Regions from separate parts of the Nocardioides sp. S5-5 genome, predicted to be linked through region 3. Evidence: predicted binding sites of a transcription regulator. Region 3 holds the regulator's gene; each other region holds the start of a gene.
What was found. Region 3 encodes LexA, which represses DNA repair genes until DNA is damaged. Its sites were predicted from a motif close to TCGAACANNTGTTCGA; they were not measured.
Positions count from the first base shown of each region.

Region 1 (7,060 bases), 710 kb from region 3:
TCTCGCTGTTCGGCACCGAGTTCACCCAGCGGCTGATCACGCAGATGTACTTCCCGGGCGACCCGCTGTTCGCGCTCGACCCGATCTATCAGTCGATCACCGACCAGGCTGCCCGCGACCGCCTGGTCGCGACCTACGACCACGACCTGACCACCCACGAGTGGGCGACCGGCTACCGCTGGGACATCGTCCTGACCGGCACCCACGCGACGCCCCTGGAGCGTGCCGACCATGAGTGAGACCCTCGCGCCCACCCCCGGGCAGACCATCGGCCCGTTCTTCCACGACGCGCTGCCGTACGCCGGCGGCCCCTTCCTGGTGCCCGCCGGCTCGGCCGGCGCGGTCCGTCTCCACGGCACCGTGTACGACGGCAGCGGTGCCCCCGTCCCCGACGCGCTCGTCGAGATCCGGCAGGCCGACCCGGCCGGGCGGGCGCCGCGGGTCGAGGGCTCGCTGCGCCGCGACGGCCGGTTCACCGGGTGGGGCCGGGCGGCCACCGACGCGTCCGGCCGCTACGCGTTCACGACCGTCGAGCCGGGCGGCGTCGACGGCGGGGCGGCGTTCTTCTCGGTCGTCGTCTTCGCCCGTGGACTGCTGGACCGGCTGTGTACCCGGGCCTACCTGCCGGGGGAGTCGGACGACTTCCTCGCCGGACTTCCCGCGGCCGAGGCGCAGACCCTGCGGGCCGAGCGCGACGCCGAGGGCAGTCTCCGCTTCGACATCCACCTGCAGGGCGAGCGGGAGACGGTGTTCCTGCGCTACCCGCGGCACGACGGATGAGCGACCTGCTGCGCCCCGGCGCGCACCGGGCCGCCGGGATCGCCGACGACACCGCGGTCCTGGCCGCCCTGCTGCGCGTGGAGACGGCCTGGGCGCGGGCCCTGGTCGCCGTGGGCGTCGCGAGTGACGCCGAGGCCGCGAAGGTCGCCGAGGCTGCGGCCGGACTCGACGTCGACCTGACCGCCCTGGTGGCCTCGTCCGAGGCGGCCGGGAACCCGGTCGTGCCTCTGGTCGAGCTGCTCCGCGTCGCCGCGGGCGATGCCGCGGGCGCCGTCCACCGGGGGCTCACCAGCCAGGACGTCGTCGACACCGCGCTCGTCCTCCTCGCCCGCGACGCCGTCACCCGGGTCCGGACCGACCTGGTGAGCACCGGCGACGCCCTCGCGGCGCTGGCCCGCACCCACCGCGACGACCCGGCCGTCGCGCGGACCCTCACCCAGTGGGCGGTCCCGACCACCTTCGGGCTGCGCGCCGCCCAGTGGCTGGCCGGCGTGGGCGCTGCCGTCGCCGGACTGGACGGGCTCACCTTCCCGGTGCAGTGTGGCGGTGCGGCGGGCACCCGCGCCCTGCTGGCCGACCTCGCCGGACCCGGGGCGGCGGCGGCCGCGCCGGCGCTCGCGGAGGCGCTCGGCCTGGCCGACGCCGACCTGCCCTGGCACACCCGCCGCGCTGCGCTCACCGCGATCGGCGACGCGCTCACCACCGCCACCGACGCGCTCGGCGTGGTGGCCGCCGACGTGCTGCTGCTCGGGCGTCCCGAGATGGCCGAGGTCCGTGAGGGTGCGGTGGCCGGACGGGGCGGCTCCTCGACCATGCCGCACAAGCAGAACCCGGTGCTGTCGGTGCTCGTGCATGCCGCCGCGCAGCAGGCGCCCGGCCTGGCCGCACAGCTGCACCTGTCCGCGGCGGGTGCCGTCGACGAGCGCCCCGATGGTGCCTGGCACGCCGAATGGCCTGTCGTGGCGCGGCTCCTGGCGCTCGCGGTCACCGCGGCGAGCCAGGCGGCCGAGCTGGTCGCCGGGCTGCGGGTCGACACCTCCGCGATGGCGGCCCGGGTCGACGCGGCCAGCGCGACCGGCGACCTCGACACCCGCGGCGGAACCGGCGAGGCCGGGCGCCTCGTCGACCTCGCGATCACCCGCTGGGAGGAGACCCGTGGTTGACCTGACCTTCACCCAGCTCGCCGGTGACGGCGACGCTGAGCGCGTCCTCGTCGTCGGCCCGTCCCTCGGCACCGGCGTCGCCGACCTCTGGCGCCGCTGCGCCGCGCTGCTCCCGGCGACCTGGCAGGTCGTCGGCTGGGACCTGCCCGGCCACGGCGCCGGAGCGCCCACGACGACGGCGTTCACCGTGGCGGACCTGGCCACCGCCGTCCGGGACCGGGCCACCGGGCTCGCCGCGGGGCGGCCGGTCGCCTACGCCGGCGTCTCCCTCGGCGGGGCGGTCGGCTTCACCATCGCGGTCCAGCCCGGACCGTTCGACGCGGTCGTCACGCTGGCGTCGGCCCCGCGGATCGGTACGCCGGAGGGCTGGCGCGAGCGGGCGGCACACGTCCGCAAGGCCGGGACCGCTGCCATGGTGGAGGGCTCGGCGGCCCGTTGGTTCGCGCCCGGCTTCCTCGATCGCGACCCGGCGACGGGCAGCGGCCTGCTGCTCGCCCTGCAGTCCGTCGACGACGAGTCCTACGCGCTGGCCTGCGAGGCGCTCGCGGCCCATGACATCCGGGACCGGGTCGCGTTCGCGCCGGTGCCGCTGCTGAGAGCCGGTGGAGAGCACGACGTCGTCGTGACCCCCGACCAGGTCGAGGTCGCGCTCGCGGGCGTCGCCCACCTGCCGCCCGCCGAGGACCCCGCCGCCACCGCAGACCTGATCACCACCTTCCTGGAGGCCGACCGATGACCTATGACGACCCCTTCGACGCCGGGATGAGCGTCCGCCGGGAGGTGCTCGGCGACGCGCACGTCGACCGGGCCGAGGCCGCGAAGACCGCGTTCACGCACGACTTCCAGGAGCTGATCACCCGCTATGCGTGGGGCAGCGTCTGGACCCGGCCGGGCCTGGACCGCCGCAGCCGCTCGGTCGCCGTACTGACCGCGATGATCGCGCTCGGGCACTGGGAGGAGTTCGCGATGCACGTGCGCGCGGCCCGCACCAACGGGCTCAGTGACGACGAGATCGCCGAGGTGATCTTGCAGGCCGCGATCTACTGCGGCGTCCCGGCCGCGAACCACGCCTTCGCCGTCGCCAAGGGCGTGCTGGAGGAGGAACGATGAACCGCATCACCACCGACGTCGCGATCGTCGGCGCCGGGCCCGCGGGCCTGATGCTGGCGCACCTGCTGCAGCGCGCCGGGATCGGCTCGGTCGCGATCGACATCCGCGGCCGTGAGGAGATCGAGAACACCCACCGGGCCGGGATCCTGGAGCAGGACAGCGTGCGCCTGCTGACCGAGAGCGGCGTGTCCGACCGGGTGCTGCGCGACGGCTACCGGCATGCCGGGATCGACCTCGCCTTCGGCGGCGGCGGGCACCGGATCGACTTCGAGGAGCTGGTCGGCGCCTCGGTCCAGCTCTACCCGCAGACCGACGTGTTCATCGACCTCGCCGATGCCCGTGCGCGCGACGGCGGGGACGTGCGGTTCGGCGTGAGCGAGGTGTCGGTCGCCGACATCACGGGGGACCGGCCGCTGATGAGGTTCACCGACGCGGACGGCGTACCCCACGAGGTCGCGGCACGAGTCCTGGTCGGGGCCGACGGCTCGCGCAGCATCTGCCGCCACGAGTTCCCCGAGGTGCTGCGCCGCCAGTTCTTCCGCGAGTACCCTTTCGCCTGGTTCGGCATCCTCTGCGAGGCGCCGCCCAGCAGCGAGGAGCTGATCTACAGCCACTCCGAGCGCGGCTTCGCGCTGATCAGCCAGCGCACGGAGACCCTGCAGAGGATGTACTTCCAGTGCGACCCGGCCGAGGACGTCGCCGCCTGGTCCGACGACCGGATCTGGGCGGAGCTGCAGGCCCGGGTCGGCGCCAACGGCTACGCGCTCGAGGAGGGGCCGATCACCTCCAAGGTGGTGCTGCCGTTCCGCAGCTTCGTGCAGGAGCCGATGCGGCACGGCAACCTGGTGCTCGCCGGCGACGCCGCCCACACCGTCCCGCCGACCGGCGCCAAGGGCCTCAACCTGGCGCTGGCCGACGTCCGGGTGCTCGCCGAGGAGCTCGAGCTCCACCTCCGAGGGGACGAGGTCGCACTCGACCGCTATGCCGAGCGCGCGCTGCAGCGGGTCTGGAAGGCCCAGCACTTCTCGTACTGGATGACCACGATGCTGCACCGCCTGCCCGAGGCGAGCGACTTCGACGTACGCCGGCAGGTCGGTGAGCTGACCTCGCTGGTCACCTCGACCGCCGGGTCGACCTACCTGGCGGAGGGCTACACGGGCTGGCCCTCCTGAGCCCTCAGCGTCAGTCGGGTTCTCCCTGTCCACAAGCGGGTCTCCGACGCCTTGAAGTGTCGGGGCCGGATGGGAGGATCCGGTCATGGATCTCGCCACCGCGCCTCGCTCGACAGCCCCGCCGCTGTCGCGGCTGAGCGCTGGGGTCCGGGCTCGCGAGGAGTCCCTGGTCGAGGAATGGACCACGATCGTGGAATGGGCCGTCGACCACGTCGTCGCCGGCGCTGAAGGGGCCGCGACGATCACTGCGGGCTACCTCGACACGGTGGTCCCGATCGCTGGGGACGGCACTCCGCTGGTCAGTGAGTTCGCGGTCATGGAGCTGGTCGCGGTGCTCGGCAGGTCTCCCGATGGCGGCAAGGCCTATGTCGGACGGATCCTGGAGTGTGCCTGGCGCCTGCCGAACGTGTACGCCGCCGTGGTGGCGGGACGGTTGGCGCCCTGGCGGCCGAACGGATCGCCGACCTCACCCGCCCCCTGTGCGCGGATGCTGCGGGGTTCGTGGACCGGCAGCTCTGGAACGCCTCCGGTGTCGGGTGGGCCCAGTTGGAGCGACTCGTGGCCGAGGCGGTGCTCCGGTTCGACCCCGAACACGCCGAGGCCGACCGCCGGCGTGCTACCGACCGGCGGCGTTTCGACATCGGTGCGGTCGATGAGCACGGTCTGGTCCACCTCGACGGAGTCATGGACGCCGCCGACGGACACGACCTGGACCTCGCCATCTCCCGGCGGGCCAAGACCCTCGGACGGCTCGGTGACGACTCGACGCTCGACGTGCGCCGCTCCAAGGCCGCCGCCGAACTGGCCCGCGCCGACCTCGCGTTGGACCTGTCGATCCCCGACCCGGTCACCCCGGAGGTCGCGGAGGTCGCGGAGGTCGCGGAGGCCGTGGAGCGACCGTCACGAGAGCCCGGCCGCACGGTGATCCTCAACATCCACATCACCGACACCACCCTCACCGACACCACCCTCACCGACACCACTGCTACCGGGGACAATCCGTTCGCCAGCCCGTTCGTGAATCCGGTGGGGCGCTGGGAGGGGGGCCGCTGCCCGATCTCCTCGACCCAGATCCGTGCATGGCTCCGAGCCAAGAACACGATGGTGATCGTGCGCCCGGTGATCGACCTGGCCGAGCATCACCCTGTCGGGTCCTACGAGATCCCCGACCGGCACCGCGCCCGCGTCGCGTTGCGGGATCACACGTGTCGGTTCCCGCACTGCACCCGTCCGGCCCGGCGTTGCGACCTCGACCACGCGACCCCCTTTGGGGAGGGCGGGCAGACGTGTCCGTGCAACCTCGTCCCGCTCTGTCGACGCCACCACCGCGCCAAGACTCACTCCGCCTGGCGTTACGTGACGCCGGCTCCGGCGACCTATGTGTGGACCAGCCCGGCCGGGTACCGGTTCCGCGTCGACCACCGCGGCACCCATCCCCTCCACCCACCCGACGAGTAGCCACCCCGCCCCACACCCTGCGAGTCCTCACGATCGCGGGGGCTCAGGCACGCAGGATGCGTTCAGCACCTCACGGACGCTCGCGGCGACGTACGCGTCCCACAGCGGCATCCGGCGCAGCAGGTAGTGCCCGACCGCGCCCATGTCGGTGAACTCGGCGTCGGCGACCTCGGCGGCCCGGGCGACGAAGGCCCGGGTGGCGCGGGGTGAGGTGATCCGGTCGAGGCGGCCGTGGGCGGCGCGGAGCAGCTTGCCGGTCAGCGGCGCGACCGGGTCGTCGGGCGGGAGCCAGGGGGCCAGGGCGACCACGCCACGGACGGAGGAGTGGCCGGCGACGGCGACGCCGGTGCGGGCGCCCATCGAGTGGCCGAGGACGGCGACCGGGAGGTCGTGGGTGTGGGCGATCTCGTCGAGCGCCCAGCGGGCGTCGGCGACCGGTGCGGGGGTCGCGGAGGCAGCGGCGTTCCAGCCCTTCATCCGATAGCGCAGCAGCAGCACGCCGACGTCGTCGCGGGCCACGGCGGCGGCGAGATGCCGGGCCAGGGTGCGGCCACGGCGCCAGGCCAGGCTGCGGCGGTCGAGCGGGTCGGTGCCGTGCTCGGCGCCGCCGTGCAGCACCAGCGCGATCGCCCGGGGCCGCGCGGGGAGCCAGCTGTCGGTGAACGACGGGGTGGTCATCGCCCGTGCCTCCTGAGCAGCTGGTAGGCCTCGAGGGTCGCCGCGCGCTGCTCCGCGTGGTCGACGATCGGCCCCGGGTAGTCGCCGGCGGGGTCGCTCAGCTCGGGCACCCAGCGCCGCACGTACCCGCCGTCCGGGTCGAACTTCCTGCCCTGCGTGGTCGGGTTGAAGACCCGGAAGTACGGCGCCGCGTCGGTCCCGCAGCCCGCCACCCACTGCCAGTTGTGCTGGTTGCTCGCGAGGTCGCCGTCGACCAGGTGGCGCATGAAGTGCCGGGCGCCGTGCTGCCACTCGACGTGCAGGTCCTTGACCAGGAAGGACGCGACGATCATCCGCACCCGGTTGTGCATCCAGCCCTCGGCGAGCAGCTGCCGCATCCCGGCGTCGACGATCGGGTAGCCGGTGCGTCCCGCGGCCCAGGCGTCCAGCCGGCGGCGCAGCTCGGCGCCGGTGACATAGGGCAGATCGCGCAGCTCGGGCCGGAAGTAGTCGCGCGCGGACGCCGGCCAGTGGTGCAGCACGTGCGCGTAGAACTCCCGCCAGGCCAGCTCCTTGCGGAAGGTGGCGGCGTGCGGCTCGCGCGCGTCGAGGTCTGCCAGCACCGTGCGCGGGTGGAGCGTGCCCCAGCGCAGGTCGGGGGAGAGCCGCGAGGTGGCGTCGAGGTCGGGGCGGTCGCGCACGTCGTCGTACGGCGTCCCG
Region 1 covers NZ_CP199913.1:3,142,565-3,149,624, reverse strand. The annotation lists gene pcaH (protocatechuate 3,4-dioxygenase subunit beta) at 1-239, shown strand, start outside; gene pcaG (protocatechuate 3,4-dioxygenase subunit alpha) at 232-780, shown strand; gene ACUP6Y_RS14945 (lyase family protein) at 777-1,943, shown strand; gene ACUP6Y_RS14940 (alpha/beta fold hydrolase) at 1,936-2,679, shown strand; gene pcaC (4-carboxymuconolactone decarboxylase) at 2,676-3,053, shown strand; gene ACUP6Y_RS14930 (4-hydroxybenzoate 3-monooxygenase) at 3,050-4,225, shown strand; gene ACUP6Y_RS14925 (HNH endonuclease signature motif containing protein) at 4,727-5,683, shown strand; gene ACUP6Y_RS14920 (alpha/beta hydrolase) at 5,711-6,361, opposite strand; gene ACUP6Y_RS14915 (cryptochrome/photolyase family protein) at 6,358-7,060, opposite strand, start outside.
Region 1: a site for LexA is predicted at 4,429-4,444, ahead of ACUP6Y_RS14925 (HNH endonuclease signature motif containing protein). Genes of this name have one in related genera too.

Region 2 (7,060 bases), 2.5 Mb from region 3:
GGTGCCCGAGCAGAACCTGGTCGGCGAGCGGGGCCGCGGCTACGCCCAGTTCCTCGCCATCCTCGACGACGGCCGGGTCGCCATCGCCGCGCTCGCCGTCGGCCTGATCCAGGCCTGCGTCGACCTGTGCGTGGAGTACTCCCTCGACCGGCAGACCATGGGCGGCCCGATCGGCCGCAAGCAGGGCGTCGCCTTCCAGATCGCCGACCTCGAGGTCATGCTGCACGCCTCGCGGATGCTGACCTACCGCGCCGCCGCGATGAGGGATGCGATGGAGGGCGGACACGGCCCGTCGATGAAGGAGTTCAAGCAGGCGGCGTCGGTGGCCAAGCTGTACGCCAGCGAGTCGGCCGTCACGGCGACCCGGATCGCCACCCAGGTCTTCGGCGGCTACGGCTTCATGGAGGAGTACCCGGTCGCGCGGTTCTACCGCGACGCCAAGATCCTCGAGATCGGCGAGGGCACCTCCGAGGTGCAGCGGATGCTCATCGCCCGCGGGCTCGGGCTCCCCGTCGAGTAGGACGCCCGCGGCGGCGTACGCCGAGCGCCACCGCGACCAGCAGTGCCAGTGCGCCGACTCCGATCCAGATCAGGGTCGGCGCACTGTCGTCGGTGGGCTCCTCGAGGACCCGGTCCGGCGGCGGTGCGTCGGCGCCGGCCGGTCGGGTGTAGTCGGGCACGCCGTCGGCCGGGACGCCGTCGATCGCGAGGCTCAGCGTGACCGTCGCCGGCGCGGCCCCGGGCGGCAGGCCGACCAGCACGTAGCGCGTCCCCGCGAGGCAGGCTCCGGCGCGGGTCGGGTCGAACGAGTCCCGGTGCAGGTACGACGTCACGTAGCTCTGCGCCCGCCCGGGCCCGCTCGAGGCGACGTCCTCGCCGAGCAGCGGCCCGAGGACGGTCACCGTGGTGTCCGGGCCGCCGTCGACCTGGGCGCGCAGGGACTGGTCCCAGTCGAGCGGGATCGTCACCACCGCCTGTCGCCCCGGCTCGAGCCGGAGCTCGTGGCTGCCCGTGCCGACGGCGGCGGCGTCGGCCGGGGTCGTGCCCGCGGCGACCGGCCGCGGTGACGGCTCGGGCTCCAACGGCTGCCAGGCGGGGACGGCCGGCTCACGCAGCAGGTCGAACGCGTACGCCGACAGCGGCGGCTCCTCCGCCACGACCACCGTGGCAGCGCGCCCCCGGTCGGCCGGGTCGCTGGGCGGGGCGACGGTCACGAACAGCTCAGCCGCCGTGCCGCAGGCGTGGTCGGGCTCGTCGGTCCACGTCGACGCCGTCGTGGTGAGCAGCGGAGCCGGCTCGCCGAGGGTCGGCCGGAACACGGCGCCGCTGCCGCAGCCGGTGCCGTCGGGCGTCGTGCCGATGGTCAGTCGGACCCCCTCGCCGACCGAGTCGCCGGCGCCGACGTACCAGAGCGCGACGTGCAGGGTGCTGCCCGGCGCGGTCCGCTGCAGCCGGAAGGTCGTCGGTGCGTCGGTGGGCAGCGTGATCGGGTGGCTGCCGGGGGTGAGGGTGGGAACGTCCGCGTGTGCCGCCGCGGGCAGCAAGACGGGCAGCGCCAGCAGGACGGCGAGCAGCCGGGTCAGCGTGACCAGAGGTCGGTCCACGAGTGCCCGAGCTCCTGGACCATGCCGCGCAGCAGCGGCAGGCTGACCCCAACGACATTGTGGTGGTCGCCCTCGATGCTGGCGACGAACCCGCCGCCGAGCCCGTCGACGGTGAACGCGCCGGCGACGTGGAGCGGTTCGCCGGTCGCGACGTACGCCGCGATCTCGTCGTCGGTGACGTCGGCGAAGTGGACCGTGGTGGAGGCGGTCGCGGCGACCTGGTGGCTGCTCGCGCGGTCGTGCAGGCAGTGGCCGGTGTGCAGGACCCCGGACCGGCCGCGCATCGCCTGCCAGCGGCGTACCGCGTCGTCGGCGTCGTCGGGCTTGCCGAGCGCGACCCCGTCGAGCTCGAGCACCGAGTCGCAGCCGAGCACCAGGCCGTCGGCCGGGACGTCGTCGCGACCGGCCACCGCGCCGCACTTGAGCTCGGCCAGCCGCAGCGCCAGCTCGGCCGGCGGCACGTCGCTGACCTGCGACTCGTCGACCCCCGACACGATCACCCGCGGGTCGAGACCGGCGTTGCGCAGGGTCGCCAGGCGCGCGGGGGAGGCGGAGGCGAGGACGAAGGTCGGCACGCCGTCACCCTAACGAGGTCCGGCGACGAAACCTTTCGGGACCTGTCGCCGCAGGTCGTCACCCCGTCGGCGGCAGCTGACCGGATCCTGGTCACCGACCCAAGCACCGGCAGCACCATCACCTACACCGCCGATCAGTACGCCAGCGGCCACTGACGCGGGCATGCCGATGCCCCCGCGATCTCGGTGACTCGCGGGGTGTGGGCGGGGTCGCTACTCGTCGGGTGGGCTGGGATCGCTGGTGCCGTGGATCGGGTGGGTGCCGCGGTGGTCGACACGGAACCGGAACCCGTTCGGGCTGGTCCACACGTACGAGCCCGGCGTCACGATGTCGTAGCGCCATCGTGAGTGGGTCTTGGCCCTGTGATGGCGTCGACACAACGGCACTTCGTTGCAGGGACACGTCGGGCCACCCTGGTCGAACGGGCGGTGGTGGTCGAGGTCGCAACGCTGTGCGGGACGAGCGCAGTGGGGGAACCGGCAGGTGTGGTCCCGCAGGATCACACGTGTCCGATGACGCTCGGGGATCTCGTACGCCGTCACGGGCACGTGGTCGGCCAGGTCGATCACCGGCCGCACGACGATGGTGGTGTCGCGGGCGCGGAGCCATTCGCGGATCTGCGTGGTGGTGATGGGGCAGCGGCCCTCCTCCCACCGGCCGACCGGGTTGGTGGAGGGGCTCACGAACGGGTTGTCCCCGAGGAGGCTGGTGTCGGTGATGTGGACGTTGAGGACGACCTTGCGGCCCGGGACGGTCGTGACGACCTCACCGGTGTCGGGGTCGGGGATCAGCAGGTCCAACGCGAGGTCGTGGCGGGCGAGCTCGGCCGCGGCCTTCGAGCGGCGCACGTCGAGCGACGAGTCGTCACCCAACCGGCCGAGCACGTCAGCGCGTCGGGCGACGGCCTGGTCGAGGTCCCGTCCGTCAGCGGCGTCCATGAGTGCGTCGAGGTGGACCAGGCCGTGCTCGTCGACCTCGCCGAGGTCGAAACGACGCCGGTCGGCGGCTTTCTGTCGTTCGGCCTCAGCACGCTCGGGGTCGTGCCGCAGCACTGCCTCGACCACGAGGCGTTCGAGCTGGGCCCAGCCGACGCCGGAGGCGTCGAAGAGTTGCCGGTCCACGAACCCCGCCGCCTCGGCGGACAGGGCGTGGGTGAGGTCGGCGATCCGCTCGGCCCGCCACGGCGCCAACCGGCCGGCCACGACGGCGTCGTAGACGTTCGGGAGCCGCCAGGCGCACTCGATGACCCGCCCGACATACGCCTTCCCACCATCGGGCGCGCGGCCGAGGACCGCGACGAGCTCCATGAGTGCGAACTCGCTGACCAACGGCGCACCGGGCCCGGCGATCGGGACACCCGTGTCGAGATAGTCCTCGGTGATGGTCGCTGCGCCTTCGGGGCCGGTGACGATGTGGTCGCCGGCCCACTCGGCGATGGTCGCCCACTCACGGACGATCGATGCCTCTCGGCCCTCGACCTCGGCACGTAGCCCGGACAGCAGAGCTGCTGTCGAGCGGGGCCGGGTTCCGAGATCCATGACTGAACTCTCCCACCCACCCCCGACAGAATCGAACGTCGAGAACCCGCCTGTGGACAGGGAAAACCCCATCAGCCGGATGTGGAGAACGGACATCACGAATCGCGACGTCGCCGGTCAAGGTGAGGACCTCGAGCAGGCGGTTGACGTTCTTGTCGTTGTTCCAGCCGCTCGACGCCCACGGCACCTCGCAGGTGTCGGGGATCTCCGCGGCGGTATGCGGTCCCTCGGTGCGGAGCAGGGCGAGGACGTCGGCCCGGAAGCTCTGGTTGGCCGCGAGCCAGTCGTGGATCGTGGGGTGCAGGTCGTGGGGTGCGACGGCGAGCAGGAGCCCGACATCGGCCCTCAGAGCCGGGCCAGCGCGGCCTGCAGCGGGTCGAGGCCGAGGCTGCCGAGGTCGAGCGCCGCGGTGTGGAAGGCCTTGAGGTCGAACGCCGCGCCGTGCCGGGCCTGTGCCGCCGCGCGCGACTCGAGCCAGATCCGCTCGCCGACCTTGTACGACGGCGCCTGACCCGGCCAGCCGAGGTAGCGGTTGACCTCGAAGCGCAGCGAGCCGTCGTCCATCCGCGAGTGCGCGCGCATGAACTCGTAGGCCAAGTCGGCGTCCCAGGTCTCGCCGGGCCGCCAGCCGAAGGGGTTGTCGGCGGGCACGGTGAGCCCGAGGTGGACGCCGATGTCGACGACCACGCGGGCGGCGCGGAAGCCCTGCATGTCGAGGAACCCGAGCCGCTCGCCGGGGTCGGCGAAGTAGCCGAGCTCGTCCATCAGCCGCTCGGCGTACAGCGCCCAGCCCTCGCCGTGGCCGCTGACCCAGCACAGCAGCCGCTGCCAGCGGTTGAGCAGGTCGGCGCGGTGGACGGCCTGCGCGACCTGCAGGTGATGGCCGGGGACGCCCTCGTGGAAGACGGTCGTCGTCTCGCGCCAGGTGGAGTAGCGCTCGTTGTCGTCGGTGAACGAGAACCACATCGTGCCGGGGCGGGAGAAGTCCTCGGTGGGCGGGGTGTACCAGGCGCCGCCGTCGTTGACCGGCGCCACCTTGCACTGCAGGGTGCGGATCGGCTCGGCGATGTCGAAGTGGACGCCGTCGAAGTCGGCCAGGACCGTGTCGGACCGCTCCTGCATCCAGGCCTGGAACGCCTCGCGGCTGCCGCAGTCGCGCGCCGGGTCGGCGTCGAGCGCGGCGACGGCGTCGGCGACCGAGCCGCCCGGCACGATCCGGAGTGCGGTGGCGGCCATGTCGTCCTCGATCCGCTTGAGCTCCTCCCAGCCCCAGCGGTAGGCCTCCTCGAGGTCGACGCTCGCGCCGAGGAAGGCGCGCGACTCCAGGGCGTAGCGCTCCCGTCCCACCCCGTCGACGTCGCGGCCGCGGGGGAGCAGGTCGGTCTCGACGAAGCGCCCGAACTCGGCGTACGCCGCCGACGCGCTCGCCGCGGCCGCGGCGAGCGCCTCGCGCCGGTCGGCCGGTGCCGCGGCCACGACGCCGGCGAAGTAGTCGCCCGCGGCCCCCTCCTGCCCGGTCCAGCCGCGCACCTGGCCGGCCACCTCGGCGTACTGCCGCCTGGCCGAGACCCGGCCCGCGCCCGCCTCCTCGAGCAGGGTGGTGCGATAGCCCGCGAGCGCGGCCGGCACCGCGGCGAGCCGCGAGCCGATCGCGTCCCACTGCTCGACGGTGTCGGTCGGCATCAGGTCGAACACCTCGCGCACCGCGTGGATCCCGCTCGAGATCACCGAGAACTCACTGCGCTCCAGGCCCGCGTCGGCCCGCTCGACGGCGAGTCCGACCCGCTCGAGGAAGGCCGCCTTGGCGACCTCCTCGCGCTCGTCGGCCGCCGCCAGCGCGGCGACGTCGGCGAGGGCGCGGCGGTGCAGCTCCTCGCTCGCCGCGAAGCCGTCGGGGGACAGGTCGGGCAGCTCGCCGTCGTGGCCGGCGATGCCGGCGTAGGTCGCCGTCAACGGGTCGAGGGCGGCGAGGTCCTCGACGAACTGGTCGGTGCGGGTGTCCACGAGTCGGGTCATGGGAGCCATTCTCGTCACTCAGGGGCCGGGGAAGTACGTCTTGAACCGCTCGGCGTGCTCGGCCTCGCCCCGGACCTGGAGCCGGGTCGCGTCGACCCTGCCCGAGGCGAACAGCACCACGTCGTGCGGGCGGCCGGTCAGCGTCGTCGTGGCCGCCCGGCCGTCCGGCTCGCTCCGGCGCCAGCCGCCGCCCTCGGCGCTCAGCCGGATGCCGTCGCCGAGGCCGACGAGGTCGATGACGACCTCCCCGTCGGGGACGCTCGAGGCCAGCAGGTCGAGCATGGGGCCGACGACGATCGAGCAGGCCCCCAGCTCCGCGGCGCTCAGCGGTCGATCCTCCCCCGACAGGGCGTGCTCGAGATCGGCTGCGTGCAGCGCCGCCTCGAAGGCGAACAGGGGTGCGGCGTAGGTCAGGGGCACGCTCCCGGCGGGCAGGACGACGGCCGTGGACGGGGCGAGCCGGAGGTCCGCGGCCCGCTCGAAGGCCGTGATCGCCTGGGGAAGCGTCGGGTGGCTCGGGGCCGTGGCCGGCAGACCGGCGGCCGAGCGGATCGCCGCCGCCTCCATGGCAGCGGCCCAGGTGACATGCTCGACGAGGTCGGCGACCGTCCATCCACTCAGCCGGGTGGGCAACGTGGGCTCCGCCCCGCGGCAGCGGTCGGCGAAGCGCCGGTAGGCCGCGCTCGCCGTGCGGAGCGCCGCGCCGGGCGTCACGACGGCACCGCCTCGAGCAGGCTCAGCGCCTCGCTCGCGTCGCCGAGCACCGCGGCGCCTGCCCCGAGAACCTGGCGCTGCCCGACGCCCGGGCGGATCAGTGCGGCCAGCCGGGTCCGGGCGGCCTCGTCGCCGTACTCCGCCACGGCCTCGGCGACCAGGCAGGCGCAGAAGGTCCGGATGCCGGCGAAGGGACGGGCCAGGGCGAAGCGCCGGGCGGACCAGGGCCCGAGGATCCGGACCGCCGCCGCGCGGTCTTCCCGGGCGTGAGCGACCGCGAGGGCCGTGGCCCGCCACGGCTCGAACCCCCGGTCGTGGTCGAAGCGGGCGAGCACGGCCGCCGCCCGGTCCGGCGTACGGCGCCCGAGCGCGAGCAGGACCGACTGGAAGCCGTGGATGCGCGCGGTGTCGGCGTAGCCGGCCCGCTCGCCGGCGATGCGGAAGTCGTCGATCAGCACCTCCGCCTCGTCGTGACGCCCGGCGGCCAGCGCGAGGGCCGCGCGCCACATCGGCACCTGGTGCGGGTGCAGCAGGTTGCCCTGGGTCTCGCTCAGGTGCTCGACCCGGGCGGCGACCTCCTCGGCCTCGGCCAGCCGGTCGTGCCGCATCAGC
Region 2 covers NZ_CP199913.1:1,364,513-1,371,572, forward strand. The annotation lists gene ACUP6Y_RS06485 (acyl-CoA dehydrogenase family protein) at 1-520, shown strand, start outside; gene ACUP6Y_RS06490 (hypothetical protein) at 486-1,604, opposite strand; gene ACUP6Y_RS06495 (Maf family protein) at 1,580-2,179, opposite strand; gene ACUP6Y_RS06500 (HNH endonuclease signature motif containing protein) at 2,393-3,718, opposite strand; gene ACUP6Y_RS06505 (DUF885 domain-containing protein) at 4,064-5,734, opposite strand; gene ACUP6Y_RS06510 (maleylpyruvate isomerase family mycothiol-dependent enzyme) at 5,753-6,448, opposite strand; gene ACUP6Y_RS06515 (BTAD domain-containing putative transcriptional regulator) at 6,445-7,060, opposite strand, start outside.
Region 2: a site for LexA is predicted at 3,850-3,865, ahead of ACUP6Y_RS06500 (HNH endonuclease signature motif containing protein). Genes of this name have one in related genera too.

Region 3 (7,060 bases):
CGGCACCCTCGAGCACACCGCCGACGGCACCCGGGTCACCGGCCGGGCCACCGAGGCGCTCGCGGGCGACCTGGCTGCCTACGCGGTCTGAGCCCGGCCCCGGATCGTCCGGTGCGACGGATGATCCCGGCGTGACTGACCGGATCGGGCGCGCGAGCTCCTGCGCATGAGCTGTGGAGGGGCGCGCCGGAAGGTCGGAGCCACCCTCTAGGGTTTCCCGGTGACCACCACCGCTGCCGACCGCACCTCCCCGGTCCGCGACCTGCTCGCGATGGCGGTGGCGGCGCTGGGCGGCCAGCAGCGCGACGGCCAGGTCGCGATGGCCGAGGCCGTCGCGGACGCGTTCGCCGACAAGGAGCACCTCCTCGTCCAGGCCGGCACCGGCACCGGCAAGTCCCTCGGCTACCTCGTCCCCGCGCTGCTCCACGACCAGCGGGTGGTCATCGCCACCGCCACCCTCGCGCTGCAGCACCAGCTCGTCGAGCGCGACCTGCCTCGGCTGGTGAAGGCGGTCGGCACGGTGCCGGGCGTCGACGCGTCGTACGCCGTGCTCAAGGGACGTTCCAACTACGCCTGCCTCCACCGGGTCCGCGAGGGCGCCCCCGATGACCAGGGCGAGCTGATCCAGGCCGAGGACGCGATGGGCGCGATGGGGCGCAAGGTCCTTGCACTGCGCTCGTGGGCCGAGAAGGCCGCCGAGGGCCGCAAGACGGGGGAGCGCGACGACGCCCCGCGCCACACCGACAAGGAGTGGCGCCAGATCAGCGTCACCGCCCGCGAGTGCGTGGGCGCGAGCAAGTGCCCGTTCGGCGAGGAGTGCTTCGCCGAGCGTGCGAAGGAGAAGGCGCAGAAGTCCCACCTCATCGTCACCAATCACTCGCTGCTCGCCATCGACGCGATCGAGGGGATCCCGATGATCCCGGAGTACGACGCCGTGGTGATCGACGAGGCCCACGAGCTCGCCGCGCGGGTCACCCAGGCCGCCACCGACGAGCTGTGGGCCGCCGAGGTCGAGCGGGCCGCCCGGCGCAGCATCCGCCACGTCGAGGGGGAGGAGGCCGAGGACCTCGCCGACGCCGCCGACGCGCTGCGGACCGCGGTCAGCGACGCTCCGGCGGGCCGGTTCGAGCAGGTCCCCGAGGCGCTCGCCGACGCGCTCGTGCTGGTCCGCGATGCCGCGCGCGCCTGCGTGGGAGCCTTCCCGAGGGCGGAGTCCGGCAGCGAGCCCGACGCCGCGATGACCCAGGCCAAGGGCATGGTCCAGGAGGTCTTCGCCACCGCCGAGCGGATGGCCGCCAACTCCGAGGCCGACGTGCTGTGGCGCACCGAGGGCACCGACCGGATCCCGCCGCTGCTGTGCATCGCGCCGCTCCAGGTCTGGGCCCAGATGCGCGACAAGCTGCTCTCCGACAACACCGTGGTGCTCACCTCGGCCACGCTCATGCTCGGCGGCGACTTCGGCACCGTCGCCGGCTCGGTCGGTCTCAAGCCCTCGGAGCGAGTCGAGCACCCGGTGGTCGAGGAGGTCGCGCAGCGACCGTCACGAGACCCGCGAGCGGAGTGGCCCGACGACGCCCAGCCGTGGCGCGGGCTCGACGTCGGCAGCCCGTTCGACTACGCCAAGCAGGGCATCCTCTACGTCGCCCGCCACCTGCCGCCGCCCGGCCGGGACGGCCTCGGCCCGGCCCAGCTCGACGAGATCACCGAGCTGGTCGACCAGGCTGACGGCCGCACCCTCGGGCTGTTCTCCAGCCGACGGGCCGCGGAGGCCGCCGCGGAGCACGTCCGCAAGGCACTGCCCCACCTCACCACCCTCGCCCAGGGCGAGGCACAGCTGCCCGAGCTGGCCCGCCAGTTCGTCGAGGACCCCCACACCTGCCTGTTCGGCACGCTCGGCCTGTGGCAGGGCCTCGACGTCCCCGGCGACACCTGCCAGCTGGTGGTCATCGACCGGATCCCGTTCCCGCGCCCCGACGACCCGCTGATGAGCGCGCGCCAGAAGGCCGCCGACCAGGCCGGCGGCAACGGGTTCATGCAGGTCGCCGCCACCCATGCCGCGCTGCTGCTCGCGCAGGGTGCCGGGCGCCTGATCCGCACCACCAGCGACCGCGGCGTGGTCGCCGTACTCGATCCCCGGCTCGCGACCGCGCGTTACGGCTCCTTCCTCAAGGCCAGCCTGCCGCCGATGTGGACGACCTACGACCCGTCGGTCGTGCGCCAGGCCCTGGGCCGCCTCAGTCGCCGACCCGGCGCGAACTGAACTCGCAACGACGCCGACCCGGCGCAAGTCGAACCTTCGGGTGTTCGTCTGCGCCGGGTCGGCGGGCGGGAATGATCAGTTTGCGCCGGGTCAGCGCACCACCCGCGCGCTGACCGATGCCTTCGCGTCCTTCTTGCCGGCGTTGGCGAAGGTGATCTCGACCCACTTCACCGACGTGCCGAACTTGTAGCGCTTGGTCTTGTCGCCCTTGCGGTTGACCTTGACCAGCTTGGTGGCCGGCGCCTGGCCCTTCTTCTTGATGGTGACCAGGACGTACCCGCCCTTCTTGCGTGCCGGGCCGTTGACGTGGACCCGCAGGTGGGCCTTGCCGCGGACCTTCGACTTGAACCGGATGGTCCGCGACGCGAGGTGCCGCAGCTCGACCGAGCCGGAGGCCGAGCGGCGCGAGGACGACAGCTTCGAGCCGCGCCATAGCTTGGCCCGCGGGTAGAAGGCGCCCTCGGAGTAGTTCTGCGCCGGTCGGCGATTGGCCGCGGTGAACCACCCGAACTGGGTGCGCAGGTCGGTGCCGCGGGCCGCGAGCGCGGCGTTGATCGCCTGCCGCGCGGTGGCCGGGCCGGCCGCCAGGTCCCAGATGTCGCGCACGATGACCGGCATGCCGCCGGCTGCGGCGGGGAAGCGCTCGCTGAGGTACTTGAAGAAGATCCACGCGCCGTACGGCGCCAGGCCCTGGCGGTGGTCCATCGGCTGCGCCGGCTGACCGAGCGGACCGCCCTTGAGGTACTGGCGGTTGTCGTTGACGTCGTCGTAGATCTCGTCCTCGGCCCAGGTGGCGGTCGCCTCGAGCAGCCAGCCCTCCTCGAGCACGTCGTAGGCGAACTGCACCGCGTGGAAGTACTCGTGGGCGGCCGTCACCTGCAGGTTGCCCAGCGGACCCGGGACCGGGCCGAACTCGGCGTAGTTGTTGTCGAGCACGCAGTACGCCGCCGCGCCGGTGTGGGCCGAGACCCGGCTGTCGGTGGTGCAGTAGCCGTACAGGCCGCGGGCGCCGAGGTCGGCGAGGTAGACGTCGAAGATGCCGTCGCCGTCGTTGAGGGGGGTGCGGTAGCCCGCGTCGATGTAGCGCTGGCGGACGTGGGTCATGACGCCGAGCACGTCGTTGGCCCATGCCAGCGAGGCGGCGTCAGCGGTGGTGGCGACCCGGTGGACGCAGATGGCGGAGTTGCACGCCGCCGATGCCTCGCTCGTCGTGTAGCAGGGCAGCCCGGACCCCGGCTTGCACTCGATGCCGTCCGACGGGTAGCCCGGGGGCGGGCGGTGGCCGGCGCCGGGACGCGCGAGCAGCCGGGCGGCGTCGTCCTGCAGGCTCGTCGGCAGGTCGTCGCGGGTGATCGCGAGGTCGCGCAGCGCCATCGTGAGATCGGCGCCCGCGTCCGGCGTGCCGGTCGGCGCCGTCTCCACGATGTCCTGCACGGTCGCGAGCGCCTGCTCGGCCGTCTCCTGGGCGACGGTGTCGTCGATGTCGACCGCGACGTCGGCGCCTGCCGGGTCGACCGGGTCGACCGGGGCGGCCGGATCGGTGCCGTCGGCCCGCGCGGGGGGGCCGACGAGGGACACCGTCATCAGGACGGCGACCAGTGCGCTGAGGAACGGAAGGGGCAGCCCGAGGAAGGGGAAGTGGCTGCGACGAGGCATCAGGACCGGCCTAAGGTAGGGCGACAGGACGGTCCGACCCTATGTCACCGGCCCGGCACAGGGCGTCACACCCGCCGCAGCACCGCCGTCACCTTGCCGAGGATGGTGGCGTTGGTGCCGTCGATCGGTTCGAACGCGGGGTTGTGGGGGAGCAGCCAGATCTGGCCGCCCTTGCGCTGGAGGGTCTTGACCGTCGCCTCGCCGTCGATCATCGCGGCGACGATCTCGCCGTTCTCGGCGGTGGGCTGCTGCCGGATCACGACGTAGTCGCCGTCGCAGATCGCGGCCTCGATCATCGACTCGCCGCTGACCTCGAGCAGGAACAGCTGGCCGTCGCCGACGAGCTGGCGTGGCAGCGGGAAGATGTCCTCGACGCGCTCCTCGGCGAGGATCGGCCCACCGGCCGCGATCCGGCCGACGACCGGGACGTTGGCCGGCACCGGGGCGGCGTCGCCGATCCCGGTCTCGTCGTACGTCGTCTCCTCGGCCGTCCCCATCGCGCGGCGGGCCGCCATCACCTCGGGCAGGAACACCTCGAGCGCGCGAGGCCGGTTGGGGTCGCGCTTGAGGAAGCCCTTCTCCTCGAGGGTGCGCAGCTGGTGGGCGACGCTGGAGGTGCTGGTGAGGCCGACCGCCTGGCCGATCTCGCGCATGCTCGGCGGGTAGCCCCGCTTCTCGATGCTGTCTTTGATGTGGGCCAGAACCCGCTGCTGGCGCGGGGTCAGCCCGGTCGCGTCGGCAGGGCCGTCGGGCAGCTCGGTGACGCTGCTCGCCTGCCCGCCGCCCTTGCGCTCAGTGCCCTTGCGCTCAGCCATGGATCGCCCTCCAGATCGGGTCGGGGTGTGCGGCCCGGATCGACCGGGCCCGTGTGACGACGCTAACCGAACCCGCCCGCTGGTTCAAACATCTGTTCGAACCGCGTGTCGCGACACGCCGGTCGAACGAACTTTCGAACAGGTGCTGGAAATCTTCGAACACCTGATCTAGTCTCGTACACATGTTCGATCGAACGCCTGATCGAACACCTTCCGTCGGACCCCCTGGATACAACAGGACCCGTCCACTTCCCCCGGAGGTCATCATGAGCACCATCACCGTCGCACCCCGCGTCACTCAGGCCCGCCGTACGACGCCCGCCGCTCGCCCTGCTGCGCGGCCCGCCGCGCGTGGCCGAGTCCGGCTGACCCGGCGTGGCCGCGCGGTCGTCTTCCTGCTGGCCCTCGCGGTCGTCACCCTCGCGGCGGTCTGGCTGGCCGCGGGCTCGGCGGCGACCCGCGTCGGCGGTGGCGCGCCGGCGGTCGAGCTGGTGACCGTGGCCCCCGGCGACACGCTGTGGGACATCGCCAGCGACGCCGCGGCGACCTCGGGCGACGACGTGCGCGACATGATGCAGACGATCCAGCAGCTCAACACCCTCGACGGCAGCCTCGTCTACGTCGGCCAGGAGTTGCGCGTCCCCACGCGCTGAGCCGATCGGGCGGCTGCGCGGCCCGACCATGACTTCTCCACTGCCTCGACCCCAGTGGAGATTGGGGAAGACGGGGGGCGGGATCCGACCGAACCGGATCCCGCCCTTCGCGCGTCTTCGGAGGAGGCGGGTGGTGCTCAGCGCGCCGCGCGCTTGCCGCCCTTGGGGGTGCCCGGGTCCCGCTTGGGGCGGGGCTCGTGATGGTGCGACATGCCGAGCGCGCGGGACAGGCGGATGGCCAGCATGAAGGTGAGGAAGAGGCAGAGCATCGCGCCCAGCGAGGCGACCGTCATGAGCACCCAGGCGCTGGTCTTGCCGTCGTGGCGCCCGGTTGCGCCGAAGTCGATGGCGGCGACGACGAGGTATCCCCAGGCCACGATCGAGGCGGTCGCGCCCGCGGCGATGAGCAGCAGGGCGGGGCGGAATGTCGCCTTCGCCCGATCGCCAGCCCGCTTGCCACCCGTCACGGCGGTCATTGTTGCCGATGGGTGGATGGAATGCTCGGCCAACCCGCCCGCGGGGCTTCTCGGGTCCGCGCCGGGGCCGGCTCGCCTGGTGGGGGTCGGGGTGCTCGAGCGGCTGCGAAACGCCGGTCGGAGCACTGCCTTCCGAGCGCCTTTGGGCGGGGTGACCTGCGCAAACGCGGACGGGACCGGGCGGGCGCCGAACTCGTGTCGACCCGCGCTTGCATCGCTGGTGGCCGAGGCGTACGGTTACCACTACATCTAGTAGTTACAACGGTGTAGTTCTCCACATCTAGTCCACAGAACGACCCCTCGTCACCCACAGGACCAGAGCGGAAACACACAGAAAGCTCCCACTTCTCCACAGGGTGGGGCTTGTCCACAGCTCGTATCCTCGGGAAGGAGGGGACCCATGCACTGTCCGTACTGCAAGCACCACGACACCAAGGTCCTCGACTCCCGCGTCTCCGACGACGGCTGCTCGATCCGGCGCCGCCGGGTATGCCAGTCGCCGAGCTGTGAGAAGCGGTTCACGACCGTCGAGGCCATGCAGCTGACCGTGCTCAAGCGCTCCGGTGCGACCGAGCCGTTCACTCGCGTGAAGGCCGTCGCCGGCGTCCGCAAGGCCTGCAAGGGTCGCCCGGTGGACGAGGACGACCTGGCCCGGCTGGGCCAGGAGGTCGAGGACCAGCTGCGGCTGGCCGGCAGCCCCGAGATCGCCGCCCACGAGGTGGGCCTGGCGATCCTCTCGCCGCTGCGTCGTCTCGACGAGGTCGCCTATCTCCGCTTCGCCTCCGTCTACCGCGGCTTCGACTCGGCCGCCGACTTCGAGAACGAGATCTCCCTGATGCGGGCCGAGCGCCAGCTGCAGTCCGAGGGAGCCCAGCCCGCCGCGACGGGCTGACCACGAACGCCCGGCAGGTAGTGGGGAAGCTGCCTGCCGGGCCACCATCTTCCCCGTTTCGAGCAGGAGCCCTCGCCGTTCCTGCCGCACCGCCGACGCCACCGCCGAACACGCCGACACAGGAGACCAGGAGAGCCATGACCGAGACGGCCCGCAGCCAGACGCCCAGCGAGACGGCCAGCTACCCGGAGAACGGGCTGAAGATCCAGCGGGTCTTCAGCACCGAGGGTGTGCATCCGTACGATGAGATCACCTGGGAGCGGCGCGACGTCGTCCAGACCAACTGGAGGACCGGCGAGACCGTCTTC
Region 3 covers NZ_CP199913.1:3,854,711-3,861,770, reverse strand. The annotation lists gene hflX (GTPase HflX) at 1-91, shown strand, start outside; gene ACUP6Y_RS18600 (ATP-dependent DNA helicase) at 272-2,260, shown strand; gene ACUP6Y_RS18595 (MXAN_6640 family putative metalloprotease) at 2,351-3,916, opposite strand; gene lexA (transcriptional repressor LexA) at 3,982-4,731, opposite strand; gene ACUP6Y_RS18585 (LysM peptidoglycan-binding domain-containing protein) at 4,998-5,384, shown strand; gene ACUP6Y_RS18580 (hypothetical protein) at 5,522-5,851, opposite strand; gene nrdR (transcriptional regulator NrdR) at 6,261-6,752, shown strand; gene ACUP6Y_RS18570 (vitamin B12-dependent ribonucleotide reductase) at 6,890-7,060, shown strand, end outside.

Region 4 (7,060 bases), 210 kb from region 3:
GTGCGCGCGTGCGGCAGGCCCCGGCGTACGTCATCGGGCGTCAGCGCCGCGCCGCGAGCGGGTGCGGCGGCGTCCCAGGTGGTGTTGCCGAGCAGCTGGAGCAGGTACGGGTGGCCGTGTGCCTCGTCGGTCACCAGGCTCAGCGCCTCCTCGTTCCAGGAGACGTCCTCGGCCTCGGCGGTGCGGATCAGGGCGGCCCGCGCGTCGACGGCGGCGAGCACGTCGAGCGGCACGAACGCGCTGCGCTCCCCGAAGGTCGCCGCCCGGGTGATCGCCTCCGGGGTGACCGGCAGCCCGGCGGTGACGATGCTCAGCGGCACCGCGCCGGCGGCGCCGTCGAGGTTCTGCCAGGCGTTGAGGAGCACGGCGAGCTCCGTGGAGCCGGCGGCGTGCAGCTCGTCGAGGAACACCACCAGCCCGGCCCCGCCGTGGGTGCGCACCAACGTCGCCGCCTCGCGCAGCAGCTCCTCGAGGGCGAGGATCGGCGCCGTCACCGCCGCTGCCTCCCGCCGGCCGAGGGCGGCCTGGACCTTCGCGCCGGGTACGCCGAGCTCGATGGTCAGCCCGTCGAGCCGGGTCGTCCGGCCGGGACCGCCGAGGGCGTCGTGGCGCGCGAGGGCGCCCCGCACCCGCTGGGCCAGCTCGGGCAGGAGCAGCTGGTCGCGCGCGCAGGCGACCCACACCGACACGAAGCCGAGGGTGAGGGCCTCGGCCTCCGCGGCGCGCAGCAGCGAGGTCTTGCCCAGCCCGCGCGGTGCGTGGAAGACGAGCAGCGGGCCGGCCAGCTCGCCGTACGTCGCCACCCGGCCGAGCCGGTCCTGGATCCGTCGGCGCTCGGCGGTCCGCCCGGCGAGGAAGCGCGGGGACTGGCCGGGCGTGAAGGGGTTGCTCGGTGCTGTGCTCATGAGAGTCGATACCTTCCGATACTTTCTCGAAGTATAGATAGGTATCGGCCGAGGCGAGCCCTCGCGCCGCGATGGCGGCGCTGAAGGACGCGCCGTCGGACCTGCGCGAGATCACCGATCCCCTACCGGTGACGATTTCGCCCAGCCCGGCCCGCGCGGGTAGCCTTCTGCGGTTGCCTCGGCGAGGGAGCACCCGCTTCTGTGACTCCGTGATCGACTGGGCCGGTCTGTCTTCATGACGCCGCGCGCCCTGCCGGTCACCGGGTGAGGGAAGCGCGGCGTTCCTCGTCTCCGAGCAGCCGCCACCACCACGCGACGATCAGGAGATCCCCATGAGCACCGAGAAGATCCAGGCCGAGGTCCGCACCGAGTTCGGCAAGGGCGCCGCCCGCCGCATCCGCCGCGACAACAAGATCCCCGCCGTCGTCTACGGCCACGGCAACGAGCCGGTCCACCTGACCCTCCCGGGCCACGACACGATGATGGCCATCAAGCACGGTGGCGCCAACGCCGTCCTCGAGCTCGAGTTCGAGGGCCAGTCGCAGCTCGCGCTCACCAAGCAGGTCCAGGTCGACCCGGTCCGCCGCGTCCTCGAGCACGTCGACTTCGTCGCCGTCGTCCGCGGCGAGAAGGTCACCGTCGACGTACCGGTCCACGTCGTCGGCGACGCCGTCAGCGGCACCCTGGTCGTCACCGAGAACACCACGCTCCAGGTCGAGGCCGAGGCCACCCACATCCCCGAGCAGTTCGAGGTCAGCATCGAGGGCGCCGAGGCCGGCACCCAGATCCTCGCGAGCCAGGTCGAGCTGCCGGCCGGCACCACCCTGCTCACCGACGCCGACACCCTGGTCGTCAACGTCACCGAGCAGGCCGCCGAGGAGCCCGCTGCCGCGGAGGCCGGCGAGTCCGCCGAGGAGTCCGCCGAGGCTGCTGAGGCCGGCGACAGCGAGTGATCGCCGGCCGGCTCAGGTGGTTCCTGGGCCGACTGATCTCCCCGGCGCGGACGCCCGCGCCGGGGAGTCCCGCCGCACCTGACGCCGAGGAGAGCCCCGTGAGCGACGCGACCAGTGCCGACGTCTGGCTCGTGGTCGGCCTCGGCAACCCCGGCCCGTCGTACGCCGGGCACCGGCACAACATCGGCTATCTCGTCGTCGACGAGCTGGCCCGCCGGATGGGCAGCGGCTTCCGCGCCCACAAGTCCGGCCGCGCCGACGTGGTCGAGGGCCGTCTCGGCGCCCCGGGGGTGCCCGGCCCGCGGGTGGTGCTGGCCAAGTCCCGCTCGTACATGAACGAGTCGGGCGGCCCGGTCAAGGCGCTCGCGATCTTCTACAAGGTCCCCGCCGATCGGGTGATCGCGATCCACGACGAGCTCGACATCGACTTCGGCACGCTGCGCATCAAGAAGGGCGGCGGCGACAACGGTCACAACGGCCTCAAGTCCATGCGCTCCTCCCTCGGCACCGGCGACTTCTACCGGGTCAGGGCCGGCATCGGCCGCCCCCCGGGTCGCCAGGACGTCGCCGACTTCGTGCTGTCCAACTACGGCACCACCGAGCGCAAGGAGATCCCCTTCCAGGTGGACTCCGCCGCCGACGCCGTCGAGTCGCTCGTCGCCGAGGGCCTCGAGAAGACCCAGTCCCGTTTCAACCGCTGACCCGCCCCGTCCTCCGGTCGACGTGCCCCGGCCGTCGGTCGAGTCGCCCCTCCTTGCCGCAGCTCGGCGGGAGATGGAGGAAGGTCAACGGGAGTTCGGGGCGAGTCAACGGGGCTCGGTAGGGTGACCGCGTGACCTTCGAGCCCGGTACCCCCGCACCCGAGGTCGTCGCCGACGACCACCTCCTCGCCGCCTGGCTGGCCGAGGAGGCCGGCCGCCGCCTGCTGGAGGTGCGCGCCGAGGGACTGGTGGGCAAGGAGCTCAAGGACGCCGGCGATCAGGCGGCGCACGTGCTGCTGATGGAGCTGCTGGCGACCTACCGCCCCGACGACGCGGTGCTCTCCGAGGAGGCGCTGGAGAGCGCGGCCGACAAGGACGCCCGGCTCACCGCCGCCAAGGTCTGGATCGTCGACCCGCTCGACGGCACCCGCGAGTTCTCCGAGCCGCCGCGCGACGACTGGGCCGTCCACGTCGCGCTGTGGCAGGACGGCGAGCTGGTCGCGGGCGCGGTCGCGCAGCCCGTGCTGGGCGAGACCTTCAACACCGGTACGCCGCCCGTCGTACCGGCCCGCACCTCCCAGCGGCCCCGGATCGCGGTCTCCCGCACCCGCCCGCCGGCCTTCGTCGAGGCGCTCGCGAAGGAGCTCGACGCCGAGCTGGTCCCGATGGGCTCGGCCGGCGTGAAGATGATGTCGGTCGTGCGCGACGTCGCCGATGCCTACGTCCACGCGGGCGGTCAGTACGAATGGGACTCCGCCGCGCCGGTCGCCGTCGCGCGCGCCGCGGGCCTGTTCACCTCGCGCGTCGACGGCAGCGATCTGGTCTACAACCAGGCCGACGTCTACCTGCCTGACGTGATCGTGTGTCGCCCCGAGCTCTCCGAGCAGATCCTCGCCTTCGTCAAGGCGCACGGCACCGACTGAGCGGTCGAGCATGGCTGAGGCAGATCCCGAGGAGCGCAAGGCGCGGATCGATTGGCCCGCGACCGCGGCCGGTGCGGGCGCGGCGGTCACGGTCGCGGTGCTGCTCTCCACGCTCGGCGCCGCCGGCACGCTGATCGGCGCCGCGCTCGGCAGCGTCATCGCGACGGTCAGCTCGGCCCTCTACAAGCAGGGCATCGAGTCCAGCCGGCGCCGGATGGCCGAGGTCCAGGCAGCGGCGATGCAGCGGGTCAACCTCGCCGAGCAGAACGTACGACGCGCCGCCCGCCGCTCCGACCCGGTGGCGGCCGAGCGCGAGCTCGACCGCGCCCACCACCACCTCGAGGCCGCCGAGGACGAGGAGGAAGAGGGGGAGGTCGAGCCGACGCCCCGTCGCTGGTCCACCCTGCCCTGGAAGCGGATCGCCGTGCTCGCCGCCGGGACCTTCCTCCTCGCGCTCGTGGTGATCAGCGCGATCGAGCTGATCGCCGGCAGGAGCGTCTCGACGATCACCGGCGGCACCGACGGCAAGGACCGGACCTCGATCGGCGGCGTCTTCGGCGACGGCGGGGGCACGGGCAAGAAGCAGCAGGAGCTCCCGGCCGAGGAGACCCCGACACCGACCCCGACCCCGACGGACGCCGACACCGCGACCGGCGTCCCCACCGGGCCCACGACCTCGACGACGCCCATCCCGACTCCGACGCCGACCGAGACGGCCACGGTGACCGAGACGGCCACCCCGACCTCGACCCCGACGCCGTCCGCGCCGTCCACGCCGCCGGCGACGTCCACGCCGCCGGCGACGTCCACGCCCTGACCCGAAACCGGTTGCCCGGGCGCCGGGGGCCGGGCGAGGGTGGGGGCGTGACCTCCTTCATCTCGCACACCACCGTCGACTGCGCCCACGCCTTCGAGCTCTCCGAGTGGTGGAAGCCGGTCCTCGGCTACACCGACCTGCCCGGCAACCCCAACGAGCCGGGACACGAGGAGTGCATGATCATCGACCCCGACAGCGGCCACCAGGTGCTGTTCATCGAGGTCCCCGACCGCAAGAGCGGCAAGAACCGGGTCCACTTCGACCTGCGCCCGCGTGCCGGCAGCCGCGACGAGGAGGTCGACCGGCTGCTGCGGTACGGCGCGGTCCAGGTCGCCGACCACCGCGGCGTCCACGGCCCCGGCAGCGGCTGGGTGGTGCTCGCCGATCCGGAGGGCAACGAGTTCTGCATCCTGCGTTCGCTGGCGGAGCTGGAGCGCTCCTAGCTTCGCTAGCCTCGCGAGATCCCGAGGCTAGAACACGTTGAGTGGCCGGAACTGCACCGAGATCCGCGGTCCGGCCGACGACACCTTGGGTACGGCGTGCTCCCAGGTCCGCTGGCACGAGCCGCCCATCACGACCAGGTCGCCGTGCCCCATCTCGACGGCGAACGCCTCGTCGCGTCGCTCGGGATCGCGCGGACGCAGGTGCAGCCGGCGCGGGTCGCCGACCGACACGATCGCGACCATGGTGTCGTCGGTGGAGCCGCGCCCGATCGTGTCGCCGTGCCAGGCCACGCTGTCGCGGCCGTCGCGGTAGTAGCAGCAGCCGGCGGTGCGGAACGGCTCGCCGAGCTCGGCGGCGTACCGCTGGGTCAGCCGCTCGCGCGCGTCGCTCAACGCGGGGTGGGGCAGCACGTCGCCGATCATGTAGGTGAACACGAGGCGGGGTACGTCGACCACTCGGTCGTACATCGCGCGCCGCTCCGCCCGCCACGGCACCTCGCGGACCAGGGTCGCGAAGACGTCGTCGGCCTCGGTCAGCCAGTCGCGCGCGACGTCGACCCAGGCGCCGGCACTGAGCACCCGGCGCTCGGTGGCGACCTCGCTCGCCGCGGCGTCGAAGAGGCTGGTCTGGAAGTCGACCGTCATGGCATCGAGGATACCCCCTGATCGAACAGGTGTTCGGACGTGTGCTCGACGAAGTTTCGCGGTTCGCCGGACGGCACGACGCCCGCTTGCCTACTCTCGGCCCCGCAGACCACAGGGGGGTCGATGAGCCGCTCTCTCAAGCACGTGACGATCCGCGAGTACGTCCGCGCCCTGGTCGCCGGCAGCGCGCCCGGCACCGCCGCGCCGTCCGAGCGGGATCTCGTGGACCGCTTCGGCGTCGCCCGGATGACCGTGCGCCAGGCGCTCGACGCGCTGGTCGGCGAGGGCGTGCTGGAGCGGGTGCCCGGACGGGGGACGTTCGTCGCGGCGCCCCGTCGTGTCGCGACCGGCGTGGTCGGCTTCAGCGAGGAGATGGCCCGCCGCGGCATGGTCGCCGAGGCCCACACCCTCGTCGCCGAGCGGATCCCGGCCGCCGACCGGCTCGCGGTCGCGCTGCAGGTCGCGCCCGGCGTACCGGTGGTGCGCTGGCGGCGGCTGCGGATGGCCGACGGCCGCGCGGTCTGCCTGTCCGAGACCTATCTCGTCGAGACGCGGGTGCCGGGACTGCTCGAGGCGCTCCCCGACAGCCTGTACGACGACCTCGGCGCCCGCGGCCTGCGCCCGACCTGGTCGGAGGACGTGCTGGCCGCCTGCGCGGCGGGCGCGGACGAGGCCGCGCTGCTCGAGGCGCCGCCCGGTGCCCCTGTGCTCCGGCACGACCGTCGCGCGTGGGAGGGGGAGGTCGTGGTCGAGGTGTCGCGCACGCTCTACCGCGGCGATCACCACGCCGTCAGCCTGCTGCTCCGCGGTTGACCGCGGCTCATCTGGGCTCAGGGCTCGAGCCCGCCCAGCGGCGCCACCGCCACCCCGGACTCCTCGCATACCCAGGTCGGGTCCGGGCCGCCGAGGTCGGGCTCGATGTGCAGCGCGTGGACCGGGCCGTCGCACTGCGTACAACGCGGCCACAGGCCCTCATGGGCCTGCCGACCGAATCGGTCGGCCAGGCCGTCCTGCACGTCCTGGGCGACCAGGCCGGCGATGAACGGCGCACCCTCGGGCCATTGCCCGAGCCACCAGCGGCGCTCGGCGCAGGCGTCCTCGAGCAGGGTCACGGAGTCCGGCGTACCGAGAGCACGGGCCTGCAGGTCGGCCAGCACCTGCGCTCGGGCCTGGAAGATCACGCTGTCGTCCACAGGTCCATTGTGCGCGGGTTCGGTGACCGGGCCCGGACGGGCATCGCAGCCGGCACCGCTCCCGACCCGCGGGAGCCGCCGAGAGGACCGCTAAGGACCGCTGCCGCCGACCGCGTGCTCGCCGTCACCTGGACCGACCTCGACCGGCTCGACGACGAGATGGCCGAGCTCGCCGGTCAGTACAGCCAGGTCGCGAAGTTAGGCCGGCAGGCCGGCGAGCTCGCGGGCGACATTGGCCCGTGCGGGCTGCTCCCAGCGGGAGCGCCCGTGCGCGGTGCGGAACAGCTCGGGGGTGTCGGTCAGCGCGCGCAGCACCTCCGCCCGACCGGCGGCGAAGACGTCGTCGTCGAGGTGGGCGTACTCCGAGCGCACCGCGGCGACGTACTCGTCGTACCGGTCCCGGGCCGCGGCGAGGATGGACAGGTCGGCGTCGGACAGGGCGCAGCCGTTGGCGTCGTCGGAGTCCGGGCGGTGCTGCTC
Region 4 covers NZ_CP199913.1:4,061,159-4,068,218, reverse strand. The annotation lists gene ACUP6Y_RS19740 (ATP-binding protein) at 1-905, opposite strand, end outside; gene ACUP6Y_RS19735 (50S ribosomal protein L25/general stress protein Ctc) at 1,238-1,858, shown strand; gene pth (aminoacyl-tRNA hydrolase) at 1,957-2,559, shown strand; gene ACUP6Y_RS19725 (3'(2'),5'-bisphosphate nucleotidase CysQ) at 2,691-3,482, shown strand; gene ACUP6Y_RS19720 (hypothetical protein) at 3,493-4,299, shown strand; gene ACUP6Y_RS19715 (VOC family protein) at 4,347-4,742, shown strand; gene ACUP6Y_RS19710 (alpha-ketoglutarate-dependent dioxygenase AlkB) at 4,770-5,387, opposite strand; gene ACUP6Y_RS19705 (GntR family transcriptional regulator) at 5,511-6,200, shown strand; gene ACUP6Y_RS19700 (hypothetical protein) at 6,218-6,580, opposite strand; gene ACUP6Y_RS19695 (HD domain-containing protein) at 6,779-7,060, opposite strand, start outside.
Region 4: a site for LexA is predicted at 5,409-5,424, ahead of ACUP6Y_RS19710 (alpha-ketoglutarate-dependent dioxygenase AlkB). Genes of this name have one in related genera too.